4 regions of the Kitasatospora sp. NPDC096147 genome follow, and region 3 is predicted to be linked to each of the others. Evidence: riboswitches for the same ligand, from Rfam matches in the RefSeq annotation. Region 3 holds a riboswitch; each other region holds the start of a gene.
The links. A riboswitch is a leader RNA that binds a small molecule or an ion and turns the genes downstream of it on or off. The one in region 3 is predicted to bind cobalamin.
Positions count from the first base shown of each region.

Region 1: another riboswitch for cobalamin. It lies ahead of ACIRBX_RS24160 (CoA-acylating methylmalonate-semialdehyde dehydrogenase); the one in region 3 lies ahead of ACIRBX_RS27515 (cobalamin biosynthesis protein).
Region 2: another riboswitch for cobalamin. It lies ahead of ACIRBX_RS23960 (peptidase); the one in region 3 lies ahead of ACIRBX_RS27515 (cobalamin biosynthesis protein).
Region 4: another riboswitch for cobalamin. It lies ahead of cobN (cobaltochelatase subunit CobN); the one in region 3 lies ahead of ACIRBX_RS27515 (cobalamin biosynthesis protein).

Region 1 covers NZ_JBIWFX010000008.1:61,465-66,598, reverse strand. Annotated here, with positions in the region: gene ACIRBX_RS24170 (BTAD domain-containing putative transcriptional regulator) at 1-48, shown strand, start outside; gene ACIRBX_RS24165 (hypothetical protein) at 470-1,201, opposite strand; cobalamin riboswitch at 1,367-1,560, shown strand; gene ACIRBX_RS24160 (CoA-acylating methylmalonate-semialdehyde dehydrogenase) at 1,765-3,264, shown strand; gene ACIRBX_RS24155 (acyl-CoA dehydrogenase family protein) at 3,261-4,412, shown strand; gene ACIRBX_RS24150 (enoyl-CoA hydratase/isomerase family protein) at 4,412-5,134, shown strand, end outside.
Region 2 covers NZ_JBIWFX010000008.1:8,673-13,806, forward strand. Annotated here, with positions in the region: gene ACIRBX_RS23945 (aldo/keto reductase) at 176-1,048, shown strand; gene ACIRBX_RS23950 (NADPH-dependent F420 reductase) at 1,070-1,780, shown strand; gene cobF (precorrin-6A synthase (deacetylating)) at 1,933-2,691, opposite strand; cobalamin riboswitch at 2,876-2,995, shown strand; gene ACIRBX_RS23960 (peptidase) at 3,100-4,152, shown strand; gene ACIRBX_RS23965 (flagellar hook-length control protein FliK) at 4,180-4,626, shown strand; gene ACIRBX_RS23970 (3-hydroxybutyryl-CoA dehydrogenase) at 4,735-5,134, opposite strand, start outside.
Region 3 covers NZ_JBIWFX010000010.1:82,982-88,115, forward strand. Annotated here, with positions in the region: gene ACIRBX_RS27500 (alpha/beta hydrolase family protein) at 1-979, opposite strand, end outside; gene ACIRBX_RS27505 (helix-turn-helix domain-containing protein) at 1,087-1,779, opposite strand; gene ACIRBX_RS27510 (YidB family protein) at 2,234-2,677, opposite strand; cobalamin riboswitch at 2,821-2,955, shown strand; gene ACIRBX_RS27515 (cobalamin biosynthesis protein) at 3,047-4,003, shown strand; gene ACIRBX_RS27520 (cobyric acid synthase) at 4,000-5,134, shown strand, end outside.
Region 4 covers NZ_JBIWFX010000004.1:489,565-494,698, reverse strand. Annotated here, with positions in the region: gene ACIRBX_RS16430 (precorrin-2 C(20)-methyltransferase) at 1-335, opposite strand, end outside; gene ACIRBX_RS16425 (precorrin-8X methylmutase) at 332-958, opposite strand; gene ACIRBX_RS16420 (cobalamin biosynthesis protein CobG) at 955-2,196, opposite strand; cobalamin riboswitch at 2,354-2,476, shown strand; gene cobN (cobaltochelatase subunit CobN) at 2,596-5,134, shown strand, end outside.

The sequences.
Region 1 (5,134 bases), on a different contig from region 3:
GTGGCGCGGTACCTCGCGGAGGCACGGGCCTACGCAGGCCCGAGGTGAGGGGGCACCCGGCACGACGGGCCGGAACGTGACGGGACCCGGGAACGTATCCAGCTCCCGGGCCCCTGCGATGCCACCCAATTGCGCACACCGGCACGTTGAAGGGGGCGGATCATTCTGAGATCGACGTGTTCTGCCGTTGAACTACCGCGCCACGGGCAGAGGCGCAGGCGGGACTTGAACCCGCATCCGTCGATGATCGTCCGCTCCCGGTCGATCCGGTGATCGGCGGCGAATACTGAGACTGGAGCGAGAATCTGAGATTCATGGGACGTGCCTCTGCCTGCTTGGGCTACCCCGGCCCGTGTGGTGCCGGGGGAGGGAGTCGAACCCCCACTGTCATCCCGTGGTCAGCTTCAACATCAGTTTCAGCTTGCGCTCTTCAGCGCACCCCCCGCTCGCACGGGGGGCGATCGTGGGGCTACCGGAACAGGTAGCCGAACACCGCGTCGCCGATCCGCTCGTCGGTGACCTCGGTGTTGTTGGCCTCCTCGCGGGCGTACTTGACGGCCTGCTGGAGCTTCTCCAGACGCTCCGTCAGTTCGTTGACCCGGCGGGCCGGCAGGGCGCCGGAGAACTTCACGGTCGTCCAGTAGCCGACCGGGACGTCCTCGTAGTACACCTCGACCTGGGCCGGGTGCTTCTCGGTGGCCTCGGCCTTGACGTGGTTGCGCGGCACCTTCTTGGTGCGGATGGTGCGCACCGCGTCGGTCTTCCAGGAGTCCGTCGACGGGTCGAGGTTCCACGACTCGGCGGCGTCCAGCACCGGCAGCTTGCGGACGAAGGTGTGGAGGTCGGTGAGCTGCTTCTCCAGGAAGAGCAGGTACGGCACGGGGACGGCGGCCAGCAGGACGGTGCCGTCCACCACCACGTCGGCGGCGGCCGTCCGGTTCGCCCAGTCCTTGGTGGCGGTCACGTCGAACAGCCGGGTCAGCGTCGCGGCGGTGCTGCGCAGCACGTCCTCGGCCTTCACCTGCACCCGGGTCGACTCGGGCGGCAGCTGCTCGCCCTCCTCGTCCTTCGGCTGGTAGGTCCGGGCGATGCCGGCCAGCAGGGCCGGCTTCTGCAGGTCGTGGTGGGCCTGCGTCAACTCCTGGAAGGACTTGGACTTGACGCCCTTTTCGACGGCGATGATCTGATTCAGCTTCGGCACGTCACGGAAGCTACCAGCAATCCCCGAGCCGCTCCGGTGAATTATTCGAACGGCCCCGGCCGGGCACCCCCGGGCCCGCCCACCCGCCTGGCCGTTCGCGCGGCCGCCCGAGCGTGAGCCGAGCTGACACGCCGTCACCCTCCGGGGCGGGCCCCCTGGACTTACTAGGACGTCCGACTATATGGTCGTCGGCAGGTCCGTGGTGTCAGGGAAGCCGGTGCGATTCCGGCGCGGTCCCGCCACTGTGACCGGGGAGTCCGTCCTCGTACGACGTACGGCCACTGGCAGCCAGCCGGGAAGGCCCGAGGACGGGCGGTGATCCGGGAGTCAGGATACCGGCCACGGATGGTTCGTGTTTTCCACGAGGATGGAGACGACACGCATGACTCCGGGCTGCTCCACGCACACCCCACCCGGCCGTCCCGTGCCGACCACCGGGACGCACCCGCGCTCCTGACGGCTCGTCACGGCCGTACGCTCCCGCGCGCACCACCGTGCGCCCGGGCGCTCCGCCGTGACCTCCACTCCTCCTCTCCGCCATCCCAGACGAGAGCAGGAATCCGATGGTCCGTGAACTGACCCACTTCGTCGCCGGCAAGCGCGTGCCCGGCACCTCCGGTCGCTCCGGCGACGTGCTCGACCCCAACACCGGGCTGGTCCAGGCCCGGGTGCCGCTGGCGAGCCGCGCCGAGGCCGAGGCCGCGATCGCCGACGCGGCCCAGGCCCAGCCCGAGTGGGCGGCCTGGAACCCGCAGCGCCGCGCCCGGGTGCTGCTGCGCTTCCTGGAGCTCGTCGACCGGGAGAAGGAGGAGCTGGCCCGGCTGCTCTCCTCGGAGCACGGCAAGACCGTGCCGGACGCCCTGGGCGACATCCAACGCGGCCTGGAGGTGGTCGAGTTCGCCGCCGGGGTGCCGCACCTGCTGAAGGGCGAGTTCACCGACAACGCGGGCACCGGCATCGACGTCTACTCGATGCGCCAGCCGCTCGGCGTGGTGGCCGGCATCACCCCGTTCAACTTCCCCGCGATGATCCCGCTCTGGAAGGCCGCCCCGGCGCTGGCCTGCGGCAACGCCTTCGTCCTCAAGCCCTCCGAGCGCGACCCCTCGGTGCCGCTGCGGCTGGCCGAGCTGTTCCTGGAGGCCGGGCTGCCGCCGGGCGTGCTGAACGTGGTGAACGGCGACAAGGAGGCCGTGGACGTCCTGCTCACCGACCCCCGGATCGAGGCCGTCGGCTTCGTCGGCTCCACCGCCGTGGCCGAGCACGTCTACACGACGGCCAGTGCGCACGGCAAGCGGGCCCAGTGCTTCGGCGGCGCCAAGAACCACATGGTGGTGATGCCGGACGCCGACCTCGACCAGGCGGTGGACGCCCTGATCGGCGCGGGGTACGGCTCGGCCGGCCAGCGCTGCATGGCCATCTCGGTCGCCGTGCCGGTCGGCGAGGAGACCGCCGACGCGCTGGTCGCCCGGCTGGTCGAGCGGATCGCCACCCTCCGGGTCGGCCGCTCCGACGACCCGGCCGCCGACTTCGGTCCGCTGGTCGGCCCGGACGCGCTGGCCCGGGTCCGCGAGTACATCGACCTCGGCGTCCGGGAGGGGGCCGAACTCGTGGTGGACGGACGGGACTTCACCCTGGAGGGGCACGAGGGCGGGTTCTTCCTCGGCGCCTCGCTGTTCGACCGGGTCACCCCCGAGATGCGGATCCACCGGGAGGAGATCTTCGGCCCGGTGCTCTCGGTGGTGCGCGCGGCCGACTACGAGGAGGCCCTGCGGCTGCCCAGCGAGCACGAGTACGGCAACGGGGTGGCCATCTTCACCCGGGACGGCGACACCGCCCGCGACTTCACCCGCCGGGTGAACACCGGCATGGTCGGCGTCAACGTGCCGATCCCGGTCCCCGTCGGCTACCACACCTTCGGCGGCTGGAAGCGCTCCGCCTTCGGCGACCTCAACCAGTTCGGCCCGGACTCGATCCGCTTCTACACCCGCACCAGGACGGTGACTTCGCGCTGGCCCTCCGGCCTCAAGGACGGCGCCAGCTTCACCATCCCGACGATGGGATGAGCGCCGCCGTGCACGACCTGACCCCCGATCAGCTGGACATCGCGCGCGCGGTCCGCGGCTTCGCCGACGACTGCCTCGCCCCGTACGCCGAGGAGTGGGACCGCACCAAGCACTTCCCGGTGGACGTGCTGCGCAAGGCGGCCGGGCTCGGGCTCGGCGGCGTCTACGTCCGCGAGGACGTCGGCGGCTCCGAACTCACCAGGCTGGACGGCGTGGTGGCCTTCGAGGCGCTGGCCACCGGCTGCCCGTCGATCGCCGCCTACCTGTCCATCCACAACATGGTCGCCTGGATGATCGACCGCCACGGCACCGAGCCGCAGCGGGCCCGCTGGCTGCCCGGCCTCTGCTCCGCCGAGCAGCTCGGCAGCTACTGCCTGACCGAGCCGGGCGCCGGCTCCGACGCCGCCGCGCTCGCCACCCGGGCGGTGCGCGACGGCGACCACTGGGTGCTGGACGGCGTCAAGCAGTTCATCTCCGGCGCGGGCAGCGCCCAGGTCTACCTGGTGCTGGCCCGGACCGGCGGCCCCGGCCCGTCCGGCATCTCCGCCTTCGTGGTCGAACTCGGGGACGCCGGGCTGTCGTTCGGGCCGAACGAGCGGAAGATGGGCTGGAACGCCCAGCCCACCCGGCAGGTGGTGCTGGACGGTGTCCGGCTGCCCGCCGACCGGCTGCTCGGGGCGGAGGGCGAGGGATTCAAGATCGCCATGCGGGGCCTGGACGGCGGCCGGCTCGGCATCGCCGCCTGCTCGCTCGGCGGGGCCCGCAGCGCGCTGGAGCGCGCGACCGCCCACCTGGCCGGGCGCGAGGCGTTCGGTGCGCCGCTGCTGCACGCCCAGGCGTTGCAGTTCCGACTGGCCGACATGGCCACCGAGTTGGAGGCGGCCCGGGCCCTGCTCTGGCGGGCCGCCGCCGCGCTGGACCGGCGGGACCCGGAGGCCACCCGGCTGTGCGCGATGGCCAAGCGACTGGCCACCGACACCGGCTTCGAGGTGGCCAACCAGGCGCTCCAACTCCACGGCGGCTACGGCTACCTGGCCGAGTACGGCATCGAGAAGATCGTCCGCGACCTGCGGGTGCACCAGATCCTGGAAGGGACCAACGAGATCATGCGCGTCATCGTCGCTCGCGGCCTGACCGGAGCCGCCTGATGGCCACCGGGGAAGAGGTCCTGCTCGAACGGGACGGCCGGGTGGGCCGGATCGTGCTCAACCGGCCGAAGGCGCTGAACGCGCTCACCCACGGCATGGTGCTGACCGTCGCGGCGGCCCTGGACGCCTGGGAGCACGACGCCTCGGTGGCCACCGTGGTGATCACCGGAGCGGGGGAGCGCGGCCTCTGCGCGGGTGGTGACATCGTCGCCATCCACCGGGCCGCGACCGGCGGGGACCCGCTCGCCGCCGAGGAGTTCTGGCGGGAGGAGTACCGGCTGAACGCCCGGATCGCCCGCTACCCGAAGCCCTACGTCGCCGTGATGGACGGCATCGTGATGGGCGGCGGGGTCGGTGTCTCGGCCCACGGCAGCGTACGGATCGTCACCGAGCGGACCAGGATCGCCATGCCGGAGACCGGCATCGGCTTCGTCCCGGACGTCGGCGGCAGCTACCTGCTCGGCCTCGCCCCCGGCGAGCTGGGCACCCATCTCGCCCTCACGGCGGGCTCGGTGGGCGCCGGCGACGCCCTGCTCTGCGGGCTGGCCGACCACTTCGTGCCCGCCGACCGGCTGCCTGCCCTGCTGGCCGACCTGGCGCGGCTGCCTGTGCACGAGGCACTGGAGCGGCACGTCACCGAGCCGCCCGCCGCACCGCTGGCCGGGGAGCGCGGCTGGATCGACGCCTGCTACGCGGCCGACACCGTGCCGCAGGTGCTGGCC
Region 2 (5,134 bases), on a different contig from region 3:
GCCGGCGGACGAGCGCACGGAGAGCTGACCCGACAGGTGACCCGACGGAGCCGCGCAATCTTCCGGCAACACGGGAACATTCCCCCGGACCGCTCGGTTCGGCATCCACGTGGCGCGCAGCACGGCGCCCGTCCGACCGCCGACGCACCGTGAGACCGATCGAGAGGAGTGCTCCATGAGCACCTCGTCCACCTCCCGCCCCGCCGACTCCTCCGGCAGCTTCTCCCTCGGCGGCGACCTGCCCGTCAACCGGCTCGGCTTCGGTGCGATGCGCATCACCGGGCCGGGTGTCTGGGGCGCCCCGGAGGACCCGGCGGAGGCGGTGCGGGTGCTGCGCCGGGCCGTCGAGCAGGGTGTGACCTTCATCGACACCGCCGACTCCTACGGGCCGTTCGTCAGCGAGCAGCTGATCAAGGAGGCCCTGCACCCGTACGCCGACGACCTGGTGATTGGCACAAAGGGCGGCCTGACCCGCACCGGGCCGAACGAGTGGCACCCGGTCGGCCGGCCCGAGTACCTGCGCCAGCAGGTCGAGCTGAGCCTGCGCCACCTCGGCCTGGAGCGGATCGACCTCTACCAGCTGCACCGGATCGACCCGCAGGTGCCGGTGGCCGAGCAGCTCGGCGAGCTGGCGCAGCTCCAGCAGGCGGGCAAGATCCGCCACATCGGCCTCTCCGAGGTCACCGTGGAGGAGCTGACCGAGGCCCGCAAGCACGCCGAGATCGTCTCGGTGCAGAACCGCTACAACCTGGTGGACCGCGCCTCCGAGGAGGTGCTCGACCACGTCACCGCCGAGGGCATCGCCTTCATCCCGTGGTTCCCGATCGCCACCGGCGAACTCGCCCGCCCGGGCGGCAAGTTGGACGCCATCGCGACGCGTCTCGGCGCCACCCCGGCCCAGCTCGCGCTGGCCTGGCTGCTGCGCCGCTCCCCGGTGGTGCTGCCGATCCCCGGCACCTCGAAGGTGTCGCACCTGGAGGAGAACCTGGGCGGCGCCCTGGTGACCCTGGACGACGCGGACTTCGCCGAGCTCAGCTCGCTGGCCTGACCCCTCCCCCCTCCCCCGGCCATCTCCTTCCTCTCCGACCGTTCACCGAAGAAGCACGGAGCACATCCCATGAAGATCGGCATCATCGGCGCGGGCCACATCGGTGGCAACCTGACCCGCCGGCTCACCAGCCTCGGCCATGAGGTGAAGGTGGCCAACTCCCGTGGCCCGGAGACCCTTTCCGAGCTGGCGGCGGAGACCGGCGCCACCGCAGTGCTCGCCACCGAGGCGGCGGCCGGGGCGGAGCTGGTCGTGGTGACCATCCCGCTGAAGAACATCCCCGGCCTGCCCGACGACCTGTTCGCCGGTGCGGCGGACGGCTTCGTCGTGATCGACACCAACAACTACTACCCGCAGCCGCGCGACGGCCGGATCGCCGGCATCGAGGACGAGGGCCTGACCGAGAGCCGCTGGGTCGAGCGGCAGCTCGGCCACCCGGTGGTCAAGGCGTTCAACGGCACCTACGCCCAGGACATCCTGGACCGTCCGCTGCCGGCCGGGGACCCGGAGCGGATCGCCCTGCCGGTGGCCGGTGACGACCCGGCGGCCAAGCAGCTGGTGCGTGACCTGATCGATGCCCTCGGGTTCGACACCGTGGACTCCGGCGGCATCGACGACTCCTGGCGCCAGCAGCCGGACACCCCGGTCTACGGTCTGCGGGCCGGTGTCGAGGCCGTCACCAAGGCGCTCGCCGAGGCGTCTCCGGAGCGTCCGGCCAACTTCCGGGGCTGACGGACCGGTGGCGGTGGCCGGTCACCCGGTGGCTCGCACCACCGGGTGACCGGCCACCGCCGTACCCGCCCGGACCCCGCCGCCCGGACCCCGCCGCCCGGACCCGCCGCGGACTCACTGCCCGGACCCCGGCGCCCCGTCCTGAGCCGCCGTCACTTCCCGGTGCGGCGCAGCAGGTAGGTGTCCATGATCCAGCCCTTGCGCTCGCGCGCCCGTTCACGCGCCTCCCGAATCCGGGGCACCGCCTCGGCGAGCGGTCCGGCGTCGAGGATCTCGTCGGGGGTGCCTAGGTAGGCGCCGTAGAGGATCTCCAGCCCCTCGGGGTCGATCTCGGCGAACGCGGCGCGGCCGTCCAGCATCACCACCACGTCGTCCACCTGCTCCGGCATCCCGGCGGCCAGCCGACGCCCGGTGGTGATCTGCAGCGGACGGCCGACCCGGGTCAGCGTGGTGCGGTGCCGGGCGGCGAGCGCGGAGACGCTGCTGATCCCGGGGATCACCTCGTACCCGAAGGACTGCCGGCCGCGGCCCAGCACGTCCTCCACCACCGCGATCACGCTGTCGTACAGGCTCGGATCGCCCCAGACCAGGAAGGCCCCGGTGCCGTTCTCGCCGAGGTGCTCGGCGATCAGTCCCTCGACCAGGTCGGCCCGGCGGGTGCGCCAGTCGTCCACCGCCTCCCGGTAGGCGGGGGTGGTCCGGTCGCGTTCCGCGTCCGGCACCGCCACCACCCGGTGGCCCGGGGCGGCGTGCTCGGTGAGGATGCGGCGGCGCAGGTCGATCATCTCCTTCCGTTCCTCGGGCTTGTCGAGGAGGAAGAAGACCTCGGTGCGGGCGATGGCCTTCGCGGCCTGGAGGGTGAGGTGGTCGGGGTCGCCGGCACCGATGCCGATGATCAGGATCTGTCGCATGCCCCGATTCTCCCCCGGCCGGGCACCCGGGCAGGCCACCCCGGGGACGGTGCCGGTGCGGTGCCGGGACGGGCCGGGACCGGAGCAGGTCGGGCCGGGCCGGGCCGGGCCGGGTCGGGTCGGGCTGCCGGTGTGACGCACTCGGCCCTTGACCCCGGGATTTCGGCGCCGGGATGATGGGCCGTCAACTCTCGACTCCGCCGCTGGGGGAAGCCGGTCCGAAACCGGCGCTGACCCGCAACGGTAGGTCGCCGACCCCGGTCGGCGGCGAGCCCGGATACCCGGCTGCGGAGGTGTACCGCCAACTCCTCCCGTCGTGGTCTGCGGGCCGGAGCCCCGTGGGCTGCCCCGAGGTCTCTCTCGGGCAGGCCCTCCGGGCCCCTGCGTCCAGGCCCGGAAAGGCAGTTCATGCCCGCGCTCCGCCGCTCCCTGGGCCTGTTCGCGACCGCCGCGCTCGCCCTCGCCGCCACCCTGCCGACCGTCACCGCCGCACAGGCCACCTCCGGCTCCGGCGCCACCATCCGCCCTGATGCCGCTGCCGCCGGCTGGCTGGCCCGCCAGTTGGTGAACGGCGACCACTTCGAGTCGGTCTTCGACGGCACGGCCTACCCGGACCAGGGTCTGACCGTGGACGCCGTGCTCGCCTTCGCCGCCGCCCACAGCTCCGACCAGGCCGCCGCCCGGGCCACCGCCTGGCTGGCCCAGCCCGCCAACACCACCGGCTACGTCGGCGACGGCACCACCGAGGCGTACGCGGGGGCCACGGCCAAGCTGCTGCTGGCCGCCCAGGTGCGGGGGGCGAACCCGGCCTCGTTCGGCGGGGTGGACCTGCCGGGGCAGCTGCGCGGCCTCCAGACGCCGTCCGGCCGGTTCTCCGACCGCTCCCAGTGGGGCGACTACAGCAACAACTTCGGCCAGGCCCTGGCCGTCATAGCACTCAAGCGCACTCCGGCCGGCGCGCCGACCGCCGCCGTGGACTTCCTGGCCTCCACCCAGTGCGCGGACGGCGGCTTCCCGGTCGCCCTCGGGCAGCCGGCCTGCACCAGCGACCCGGACGCCACCGCCCTCGCCGTCCAGGCACTGGCCGCCACCGGCCGTACGGCCAAGGCCAGTTCGGGTCTCGGCTGGCTGACCGCGCACCAGAACGCGGACGGTGGCTTCGCCGCCGCCGGGGCCACCGCCTCCAACGCCAACAGCACCGGGCTGGCCACCGCCGCACTGCTCTCGAACGGCCGCTACGGGGCCGGTCTCAAGGGCTGGAGCAGCCTGGTCAAGCTCCAGCAGGGCTGCTCGGCCACCGCCGTCAACCGGGGTGCGGTCGCCTACGACGCCACCGGCTTCAACGCCGCCACCGCGAACCGGGCCACCGCGCAGGCCGTGCTCGGCCTCGCCGGCAGCTCGCTGGCCACCCTCTCCGCACACGGCGCCCGCCCGGACGCGCCCACCCTCGCCTGCCGCTGAGCCCTCCTCCGAAAGGACCGTCACACCATGCTGACCAGAAGGACGTTCGGTGCCACCGCCCTGGCCGCCGGCCTGCTCGCCGCCTCGGCGGTGGTGACCGCCACCCCCGCCCAGGCCGCTGCCTGCTCCGGCACCTCCGGGGTCACGGTGGTGGTCGACTTCACCGCCGTGGGCGGCGGCATCCAGACCGGCTGTGCCCCGGGTGACCCGGCCAGCGGCCTGGCCGCGCTGACCGGCGCGGGCTTCTCCTACGCGTTCCACCCGCGCTTCCCGGGCTTCGTCTGCAAGATCAACAGCCTGCCGACCACCTGCACCAACCCGACCGGCTCGGCCTACTGGTCCTACTGGCACGCCCAGCACGGCACCCCGTGGGTCTACAGCAACCTGGGCGGCGCCTCCTACGACCCCGCCCCCGGCGACGTCGAGGGCTGGTCCTTCGGCGCGGGCACCCAGCCGGGCATCACTGCCCCCTGACGCCCCGTCCGGCATCGGCGGCCACCCGAGCGCACCGGTGCCCCGGCCCTCCGCGACGGAGGCCGGGGCACCGGCGGGTCCGGGCCCGGTGGGGCGGGCCGGGCCGGGTCAGGCCGCCGGGTGCGGGTGGAAGCCGCGTCCGCTCTTGCGGCCCAGCAGGCCCGCCTCCACCATCCGGGCCAGCAGCGGCGGCGGCGCGTAGAGCGGCTCCTTGTACTCGTCGTACAGCGACTGCGCGATCGCCTGGACGGTGTCCAGCCCGATCAGGTCGGCGAGTTGGAGCGGGCCCATCGGGTGGGCGCAGCCGTGCACCATGCCCGCGTCGATGTCCTCGGCGGAGGCGTGACCGCCCTCGGCCATCCGGATCGCGGCGAGCAGGTACGGCACCAGCAGCGCGTTGACCACGAAGCCGGCCCGGTCCCGGGAGCGGATCACGTGCTTGCCGAGGGTGCCGGCGGCGAAGGCGGCGATCCGCTCGGTGACCTCGAGGTCGGTGTGCAGCGAGCTG
Region 3 (5,134 bases):
CCGCGTAGGGCGCGATGGAGTCGTCCGGGCTGTGCAGCAGGAGGGTGGGCACGTGCAGGTCGGTGCCGGAGGCCAACCGGGCGAAGCCGGCCAGGTCGACCCCGGCGCGGCCCTCGGCCGCCAGGGCGCCCAGCTCGGCCACGGCGGCCGGGACGCCGGCCCGGGTGCGTTCGCGGCGGACCGTCCGGGACCAGTCCAGGACCGGCGAGTCCAGCACCAGCCCGGCGATCGAATCCCGCCAGGCCGAGCGGGCGGCGGCCTGCAGCACCATGGTGGCGCCGACCGACCAGCCGTGGAGGATCACCCGGCCCGCGCCGCTCTCCAGGGCCAGCCGGATCGCCGCCTCGACGTCCTCCCACTCGGTGTCGCCGAAGTGGCTGAGACCGTCCGGTGACTCCGGGGCCCCCTGGTCGCCCCGGTAGGTGACGGTCAGGGTGGGGAGTTCGAGCGCGCGCAGGGCCGGGAGCACCGGGAGCGCCTGGGTGCGGTCGGCACCCGGGCCGTGGACCAGCAGGACCCAGGTGCCGCGCTTGCCCGGGGTGTACCAGGCGGGCAGGTCGCCGAGCTCGCCGAGCGCGATGGTGTCGGTGTAGCCGAGGTCGAGGGCGGAGCGCGGGTCCCCGGTGAGCACCCGTGGCGTGAACTCGACCTCGGTGCCCGGGTCCAGCGAGCCGCCGTCCACCTTCTCCAGCCGCCGGGTGACGGTCTGCGGCCCGGTGGCGAGCACCTCGCCGACCACCGCGTGCCCGCCGTTCGGCCACTCCAGCGCGTACCGGCCGGGCCGGGAGGTGGCCGTGGAGCGGGTGAGCACCACGCCGCCCGGGGCCAGGTCGTGCACCCGCAGCTCGGGAGCGCTGCCGGGCTCGGGCCGGCCGGGCTTCACCACGCCCTGGGAGGCCCGGCGGCCGATCAGCAGGACGGCCGCTCCACCGGCCCCGACGACGGTGGCGGCCACCATGGCCGCGGTTCCCCAACGCATGGCGCTCCCGGATGTACTCGGTACGGGTCTCGGACGTTGCGGTCCATTCGACCGGGGGCCGGGGCCCGGTGCCACCGGAGCGCCGCCGTAAGGGAGGAGACGGCGGGTCAGACCGGGAGGTCGGTGGGGTGACGGGACAGCAGCTGCCAGAACCGCTCCAGCGGCGGCAGGTCCGGCGGCTGCTCGGCGGCCGGGGTGGTGGCGGTGCCCCAGTGCTGCGGCACGACGTGGTCCTGCTGGAGCTCGGCGAGCACCTCCTCCAGCAGCGGACGCGGCAGCGGGACCAGCTTGGCGACCGGCTTCACCTGGCTCTGCCAGCGGCCGTCCACGCACTGGCGCAGGCACTTCTCCAAGGCGTCCTGACGGTGGGTCACCCGCGCGAAGGCCCGGAGGGTCAGGCCGAGCACCCGGGCCAGCTCGTAGGACTGCTCCGGGTCGCCGGGCCAACTGCCGGTCAGTTCGGCCTGCTCGTACGCCCGGAGGGTGATCCCGATCCGGCGGGCGGCCTGCTCCTGGCTCAGCTCCCTGGCCACCCGGAAGTCGCGCAGGCTGCCCGGGGCGGTGCCCATCAGCTGCGCGGGCGGGCACCACAGGGCTCGGGCCAGCGCGATGAACTCGGCCTCGTCCGGGCGGTACTCCCCGCTCTCCCAGCCGATCACGTGGGTGGGCAGCAGCCGCACCCCGTGGGCGGCCATCCCGGCCGCCACCTGCTCCGGGGTCAGCCCGAGGCCGGTCCGGTGGGCCCGTGCGGCGGCGGGCGAGAACGGGACCGGCGAGGGCGGGGGCGGTCTGCGGCGCATGCCCCAGACCGTAGGGGCGGCCGTGTCCGGGGCTGCACCCGCTGAACGCACGAACCGCGCTCCCGGGCCCGGGCGCGGGGTTGGAGCTTCACACCACCCCTGACGGGTGATCACCCGAGTCGGCTGGGAGATAACGACGGCGGGGCCGACACCGAGGCAGAACGCGAAGCCAGGCCCGGGGACAGAACGCGAGGCCAGGTACCGAGGCAGAACGTGCGGCCAGGGGCGGCGACAGAACGCGAGGCCGGGCACCGAGGCAGAACGTGCGGCCGGGGGCGCGAGGAACTGCGCGCAGGGGAACGGCAGCACCTGCAACTGACTGACGGTGGTTCAGTTGCACGTGCTGCCGTTCCCCTTCGCGCAGTTCCTCGCGCCCCCGGTGTAACCGAGTGCGTTCCTCGCGGCACCGGGGTGACCGCAGTGCGTTCCTCGCGAGGGCGGGGCGGCCGCGAGGTCAGTGGAGCTTGCCGAAGAGTTCCTCGATGGTGGCCGGGGTCGGCAGTTCGCCGTTCGGGGTGAGGCGGTCGACGGTGGCCGGGAGGTGGGTGGCGAGGGTGTCGGCGGCCTGGTCGGGGGTGATGCCGGCGTTGCGGGCCAGCATCTCGAGCTCGCCGGGCGGGAGGGCGGCGGCGAGTTCGGAGCCGGTGACCGGGTGGTTGTCCCCGGTGCCGACCCAGGACTTGGCCTGCATGCCGAGCCCGCCCTCCGTCAGCTGCTGGAGCAGGGCGCCGAGCCCGTTGCCGCGCCCGGCGCCGTTCGCGGCGAGCGAGCCGAGCAGGATGGAGAGCAGGTTGCCCGCGCTGCCGTTCCCGCCGCCGCTGCCACCGAGCAGGCCGCTGAGGAGTTTGCCGAGATCGGTCATCGCCGTCCTCTTGTTCTTCCGGGTCAGCCACGGCAACGCTGCCGCGCCACCGCCAGCCTGACCCGCCGCCGGGCGTGCTGCACGGTGGGGCGGGCGACCGTGTGACCAAACCCTCGACGGGCTTTGTTGACGCCCGGTCGAGGCCCGTGGTGGGATCTTTCAGCCAATCGGAGGCAAGCAGAGGAAGCCGGTGCGAATCCGGCGCGGTCCCGCCACTGTCACCGGGGAGCACGCTCGATCCATGGTCACGACGGCCCGCCCAGGCGGCTGTGGGAAGGCCCGAGGGTGTGTCCGACCCGGAAGCCAGGAGACTCTCACCCCCGTTACGTCGAGCCAGGGCGCGGACCCTGAGTGAGGACACGCACTGATGCCGCCTGCCCGGAGCCACGCCGACTCGCCCGCACCGTGCGTCGTCTGACCCCTTTTCTGCTGGGCACGGCGGCCGGCTACCTGGCGGACGCCCGCTTCGGTGACCCCCGGCGCGGCCATCCGGTGGCGCTGTTCGGCTCGGCCGCCACGGCGCTGGAGCGCCGGATCTGGCGCGACCACCGGGCGGTGGGTGCCGCGTACACCGCCGTCTGCGCGGGCGGCGTGGCCGCCGGGGCGGTGCTGGCCGGGCGGCTGGTGCGCCGCAGCCCGGTGGCCGAGGCCGCGCTGGCCGCTGCCGCGACCTTCACCGTGCTCGGCGGCAGCTCGCTGACCAGGGAGGCCCGGACCATCGGGGCGGCCCTGACGGCGGGTGATCTGACGGCGGCCCGGGAGCGCCTGCCGCACCTGTGCGGGCGGGACCCGAGCGGGCTGGACGGACAGCAGATCGCCCGTGCCGTGGTCGAGTCGGTGGCGGAGAACACCGCCGACGCGGTGGTGAACGCCCTGGTCTGGGGCGCGCTGGCGGGCACCCCTGGGCTGCTGGCCTTCCGGGCCGTCAACACGATGGACGCGATGGTCGGCCACCGCTCGCCGCGCCACCTGCGGTTCGGCTGGGCCTCGGCCCGGCTGGACGACCTGGCGGGCTGGCCGGGAGCCCGGCTGACCGCGCTGCTGACGGTGGCCGCCGCGCCGGAGCCGCGAACGGCCCGGCTGGTGTGGCGGCGTGACGGCGGATCACACCCGAGCCCGAACGCCGGGCAGGCGGAGTCGGCCTTCGCGGGCGCGCTGGGGGTGCGCCTCGGCGGCACCCTGCGGTACGGGGACCGCGTGGAGCACCGGCCGGTGCTCGGCGCCGAGCTGCGCCCCGTCGGCGTGCCGGACATCGAGCGGGCCTGCGCGCTGTCGCGCCGGGTCGGCGTGCTGGCGCTGGGCGCCGCGCTGCTCGGACGGACCGTCATCCACCGCACGCTGCACAGGAGGAGGAGCACATGAGCAACGCACTGCTGGTCGCCGGGACCACCTCGGACGCGGGCAAGAGCGTGGTGACGGCGGGCATCTGCCGCTGGCTGGCCCGGCAGGGGGTGCGGGTGGCCCCGTTCAAGGCGCAGAACATGTCGCTGAACTCCTTCGTCACCGCCGACGGCGCCGAGATCGGTCGGGCCCAGGCGATGCAGGCGCAGGCCGCCCGGGTGGAGCCGGAGGCGGCGATGAACCCGGTGCTGCTCAAGCCCGGGGCGGACGCCCGCAGCCAGGTGGTGCTGCTCGGCAAGCCGGTCGCCGAGGTCGGGGCGATGGACTACCGGGAGCGCAAGCCGTACCTGCTGGAGCGCTCGCTGGAGTGCCTGGCGGATCTGCGCAGCCGGTACGAGGTGGTGGTCTGCGAGGGCGCCGGCTCGCCGGCCGAGATCAACCTGCGGGACCGGGACATCGCCAACATGGGCCTGGCCACGGCGGCGAAGCTGCCGGTGGTGGTGGTCGGCGACATCGACCGGGGCGGGGTGTTCGCCGCGATGTACGGGACGCTGGCGCTGCTCTCGGCCGAGGACCAGGCGCTGGTGGCGGGCTGGTTCGTGAACAAGTTCCGGGGTGACGCGCGGCTGCTGGAGCCCGGGCTGCGGATGCTGCACGACCTGACGGGCCGTCCGGTGCTCGGCACCCTGCCGATGCTGCCGGGCCTGTGGCTGGACGCCGAGGACTCGCTGGACCTGACCACCGTGGTGGACCGGGGCGCGGTGCGCGGGCCGGTCGGCAAGGACGTGCTGCGGGTGGCCGTGGTGCGCTTCCCCCGGCTGTCGAACTTCACCGACCTGGACGCGCTGGCCCAGGAGCCGGGCGTGCTGGTGCGCTGGGCGACCAGGGCCGAGGAGTTGGCCGACGCGGATCTGGTGGTGCTGCCCGGCACCCGGGCCACCGTGGCCGACCTGGCCTGGCTGCGCGAGCGCGGCATCGAGCCGGTGCTGCGCGAGCGGGTGGCGGCCGGCCTGCCGGTGCTCGGGGTCTGCGGCGGGTACCAGATGCTCGGCCGGGAGATCGTCGACGAGGTGGAGTCGAAGGCCGGGCGGGTGGACGGTCTGGGGCTGCTGCCGACCCGGGTGGTGTTCGGCCGGGAGAAGGTGCTGGCCC
Region 4 (5,134 bases), on a different contig from region 3:
GCCAGCACCACCACCGTCAGCCCGGCGTCCAGGTGGGCGGCCAGCCGGGCGGCGGCCTCCTCGTAGAAGTCGTCCAGCGCACCCCGGTAGCCGCCGGGGTGGTCGGTGGTCTCCACCGTGATCGGGTAGACCAGCTTCTCCTCGACCACCCCGTCCTTGAAGTAGGGGGCGGCGATCGAGCGGGCTATCGACCGCCCGTGCCGGGCGCTGTGGTAGGCCACCACGTCGGCCTCGCCGATCAGCCGGGCGCTCTTGACCGTCACCAGCTCCGGGTCGCCCGGGCCGAGCCCGACGCCGTACAGCCGGCCCGTACCGGACTCCTGCTGCTCCGTCACTCTTCGGTGCTCGCAATCGCGTTGATCGCGGCGGCGGCGATGGCGCTGCCGCCCCGGCGGCCCCGGACCACCAGGTGCTCCAGGCCCGAGGGGTGCGCGGCGAGCGCCTCCTTGGACTCGGCCGCGCCGATGAAGCCGACCGGCACGCCGATCACGGCGGCCGGGCGGGGTGCACCGGCCTCGACCATCTCCAGCAGGCGGAACAGCGAGGTGGGGGCGTTCCCGACGGCGACCACCGCGCCCTCCAGGTGCGGCAGCCAGAGCTCCATCGCGGCGGCGCTGCGGGTGGTGCCCAGCTCCTTCGCCAGGGCGGGCACCGAGGGGTCGGAGAGGGTGCAGATCACCTGGTTGTCGGCGGGCAGCCGCTTGCGGGTGACACCGCTGGCGACCATCGAGACGTCGCACAGGATCGGCGCCCCGGCGTTCAGCGCGGCGCGCGCGTCGGCCACCACCTCCGGCGACCAGAGCAGGTCCTTCACCAGGTCGGTCATGCCGCAGGCGTGGATCATCCGGACCGCGACCTGGGCCACGTCGGTCGGCAGGTGGGCCAGTTCGGCCTCGCGCCGGATGGTGGCAAAGGACTCGCGGTAGATGGCCGCGCCGTCCTTCTCGTACTCGATCACTTGGTCCTCCGGGCCCCGGCTGCCGCCGGGGCCATCTGTTCGGTCGTCAGGTCCTGCGTGGTGGTCTTGCCGGAAATCCGATGGGCCGTCACCCGGTAGGTGGCCGGGCCGCTGGCCAGCACGTCCACCCACTCCCCGCCGGGGTGGCCGCACCGCCGCTCGCAGCCGGACCAGTGCACCGGCAGTCCGGGCGCACCGGCTCCGTCCAGGGCCCGGGCCGCGTCCGCCCGGACGTCGGCGAGCGACTTGGCGCAGCCGGGGGCGCCGGTGCAGGCGGTGGCCAGCTCCCAGGGCGTACCGGGCGTCAGGCGCAGCCCCGCGGCGGCCAGTTCGCCGGCCGCGCCGGGCAGCGCACCCGGGAGGACGACACTGCGCCAGGGCGTGATCCGCAGCTCACCGGCCGAGGCGGCGGAGGCGGCGGCCAGCGCCCGCCACTGGGCGGCGCCCAGGCTGCCGAACCGCGTCCCGGCCACCAGCCCGCCGGCGAACGGACCCACCTCGGGGGCGCCGCCCGCGCGGCGCGGCAGCGGCTCGGCACCCGGGTCGAGCAGCCCGGCCGCCTCCCGGACGAACCAGGCCTTCACCCCGGCCGCCGCGACCGCCGCCAGGAACTCCCCGGCTGCCGCGACCGCCGCCGCCGGGGCCTGCCCGGGGGCGATCCGGCGGGCGGTGGCGGCCCGGCCCAGGCGCAGCAGCGCGCCGCCGTCCGGCGTTGCGATCAACGTCACATCGGCGTCCAGCGCGGCCACGTCGCCCCGGCCGTCGTCGAGTACGAAGAGGAACAGCCCGGCCAGCCCGGCGGCCGGAGCACTGGCGCACAGCCGGGCGTCCAGCTCGCGCGTCCAGGCCCGGACGTCGGCGTGGCCGAGGCCGTCCAGGCCGGAGAGCGGGGAGGCGATCACGTTGCGGACCCGCTCGTGGGTCTCCGAGGGGAGCAGCCCGGCGGCCCGCAGCCGGGCCCCGAGCCCGGCGCCCGCGTCGTCGGCCAGACCGCGCAGCTGGACGTTGCCGCGCGAGGTCAGTTCCAGCCGCCCGTCGCCGAGTTGCTCGGCCGCCTCGGCCAGCGCGAGGGCCTGAGCGGTCGTCAGCAGTCCCCCGGGGATCCGCACCCGGGCCAGCGCGCCGTCGTCGGCCCGGTGCAGCCGCAGGGCACCCGGGCAGGCGTCACCCCGGTCGCGGTCGGGCGCGCCGGGGCGTGGCCCGGCGACGGGTGGCGTGGGTGGCATGGCGGCGAGCATACCCACGTTCCGCCGGTTTGCTCCTGTCCGCTGCGTCACGTCCGAGCGGGCCCGCTCCGCCGCTGATCAGGATCGTCGGGGTCATCCGACGGACCTTCGGGACCCTGGTCCGCTCCCGGGGAGCACCCCGTACGATGCTCCCCGGATGGGTGTACGCCCAGCCAACGCCAGCGACGGCGCCATGGGGAGGAAACCGGTGCGAATCCGGTGCGGTCCCGCCACTGTGACCACGGCCCGGCCGTGGGAGCCAGGAACTCCTGCCGTCCTCACACCAACCCGGGGCGCGGACCCCGAGGAAGGCTCCGCCATGCCCGTGCGCCGTACGCCCGCGCCCCGTCGCGCCGCCGTCCCCTCCTGCCCGCCGTCCCGGCGTGCCGTCACGGCCGGGAGGGCCCCCGCATGATCCTGCTCCTCTCCACCTCCGACACCGACCTGCTGAGCGCCCGCGCGTCCGGCGGTCCGGTCCCGTACCGGCTGGGGAACCCGGCCCGGCTCGGGGTGGACGACCTGCCCGCGCTGCTGGAGGGCACCGACCTGGTGGTGGTCCGCCTGCTCGGTGGCCGCCGGGCCTGGCAGGAGGGCCTGGACGCGCTGCTCGCCGGGCCCCGCCCGGTGGTGGTGCTGACCGGCGAACAGGCCCCGGACGCCCAGCTGATGGAGCTCTCCACCGTCCCGGCCGGCCTGGCCGCCGAGGCGCACGCCTACCTGGCCCACGGCGGCCCGGCGAACCTCGCCGAGCTCGCCTCCTTCCTCTCCGACACCGTGCTGCTCACCGGCCACGGTTTCGCGCCGCCCGCCTCGGCCCCGGCCTGGGGTCCGCTGGAGCGTCAGGCGGCCGACAACGACGGCCCCTTGGTGACGGTGCTCTACTACCGCGCCCACCACATGAGCGGGAACACCGCCTTCGTGGAGACCCTCTGCCGGGCGATCGAGGCCAAGGGCGCCCGCGCCAAGGCGCTGTACTGCGCCTCGCTGCGCGGCGCCGAGCCGGAGCTGCTGGCCGAGCTGGCGCAGGCCGACGCGCTGGTCACCACCGTGCTGGCGGCCGGCGGCACCCGCCCGGCCGACGCCCAGGCCGGCGGCGACGAGGACGCCTGGGACGCCGGTGCACTGGCCGACCTGGACCGCCCGATCCTCCAGGCACTCTGCCTGACCTGGTCGCGCGAGCAGTGGGAGGCCAGCGACGACGGGCTCTCCCCGCTGGACACCGCCACCCAGATCGCCGTGCCGGAGTTCGACGGCCGCCTGATCACCGTGCCGTTCTCCTTCAAGGAGCTGGACGCCGACGGCCTGACCGTCTACGCGGCCGACGCCGAGCGGGCCGCCCGGGTGGCCGGCATCGCGGTCGCCCACGCGAGGCTGCGTCACGTCCCGGCCGCCGAGCGGCGGTTGGCCCTGGTGCTGTCCGCCTACCCGACCAAGCACGCCCGGGTGGGCAACGCGGTCGGCCTGGACACCCCCGCCTCGGCGATGCGGCTGCTGGCCCGGCTGCGGGCCGAGGGCATGGACATCGGCACCGAGGTGCCGGGCCTGGACCTGACCGGCGACGGCCACGAGGGCGACGAGCTGATCCACGCCCTGATCGCGGCCGGCGGCTACGACCAGGACTGGCTGACGGACGACCAGCTCGCCCGGAATCCGGTGCGCATCCCGGCCGCCGACTACCGCCGCTGGTACGCCGAGCTGCCGCAGGGCCTGCGCGAGCAGGTCGAGGAGCACTGGGGCCCGGCCCCGGGCAACCTCTACGTCGACCACTCGCGGAACCCGGACGGCGACATCGTGCTGGCCGCGATCCGCTCCGGGAACCTCCTGGTCCTGATCCAGCCGCCGCGCGGCTTCGGCGAGAACCCGGTGGCGATCTACCACGACCCGGACCTGCCGCCGAGCCACCACTACCTGGCCGCCTACCGCTGGATCGAGGCCGCCCAGGCCGACGGCGGCTTCGGCGCCCACGCCGTGGTGCACCTCGGCAAGCACGGGAACCTGGAGTGGCTGCCCGGCAAGACCGCCGCGCTCTCCGCCGAGTGCGGGCCGGACGCGGTGCTCGGTGACCTGCCGCTGGTCTACCCCTTCCTGGTCAACGACCCGGGCGAGGGCACCCAGGCCAAGCGCCGGGCGCACGCCACCCTGGTCGACCACCTGGTGCCGCCGATGGCCCGGGCCGACTCCTACGGCGACATCGCGCGGCTGGAGCAGCTGCTCGACGAGCACTCGAACATCGCCGCGATGGACCCGGCCAAGCTGCCCGCCATCCGGGCGCAGATCTGGACCCTGATCCAGGCCGCCAAGCTGGACCACGACCTCGGCCTGGACGAGCGCCCCGAGGACGACGGCTTCGACGACTTCCTGCTGCACGTCGACGGCTGGCTGTGCGAGATCAAGGACGTCCAGATCCGGGACGGCCTGCACGTGCTCGGCCAGGCCCCGGCCGGCGAGGACCGGGTCAACATCGTGCTGGCCATCCTGCGGGCCCGGCAGATCTGGGGCGGCGTCAGCGCGCTGCCCGGCCTGCGCGAGGCGCTCGGCCTGGACGAGGCGGCGCTGACCCTGGGCGCCACCGACGCGGCCGAGGCGCAGGCCCGCGCCCTGGTCGAGGCGATGGAGGCCGAGGACTGGGCCCCGTCCGCGGTGGAGAAGGTGGCCGCCGGGCACCCGGAGGCGGTCCGCGAGGTGCTCGACTTCGCCGCCCGCGAGGTGGTCCCCCGGCTGACCGCCACCACCGACGAGCTGGACGCGGTGCTGCACGCGCTGCGCGGCGGCTTCGTCCCGGCCGGCCCCTCCGGCTCGCCGCTGCGCGGTCTGGTGAACGTGCTGCCGACCGGCCGCAACTTCTACTCCGTCGACCCGAAGGCGGTGCCCTCCAAGCTGGCCTGGGAGACCGGCCAGGCGCTGGCCCAGTCCCTGGTGGACCGCTACCAGGCGGACAACGACGGCGAGT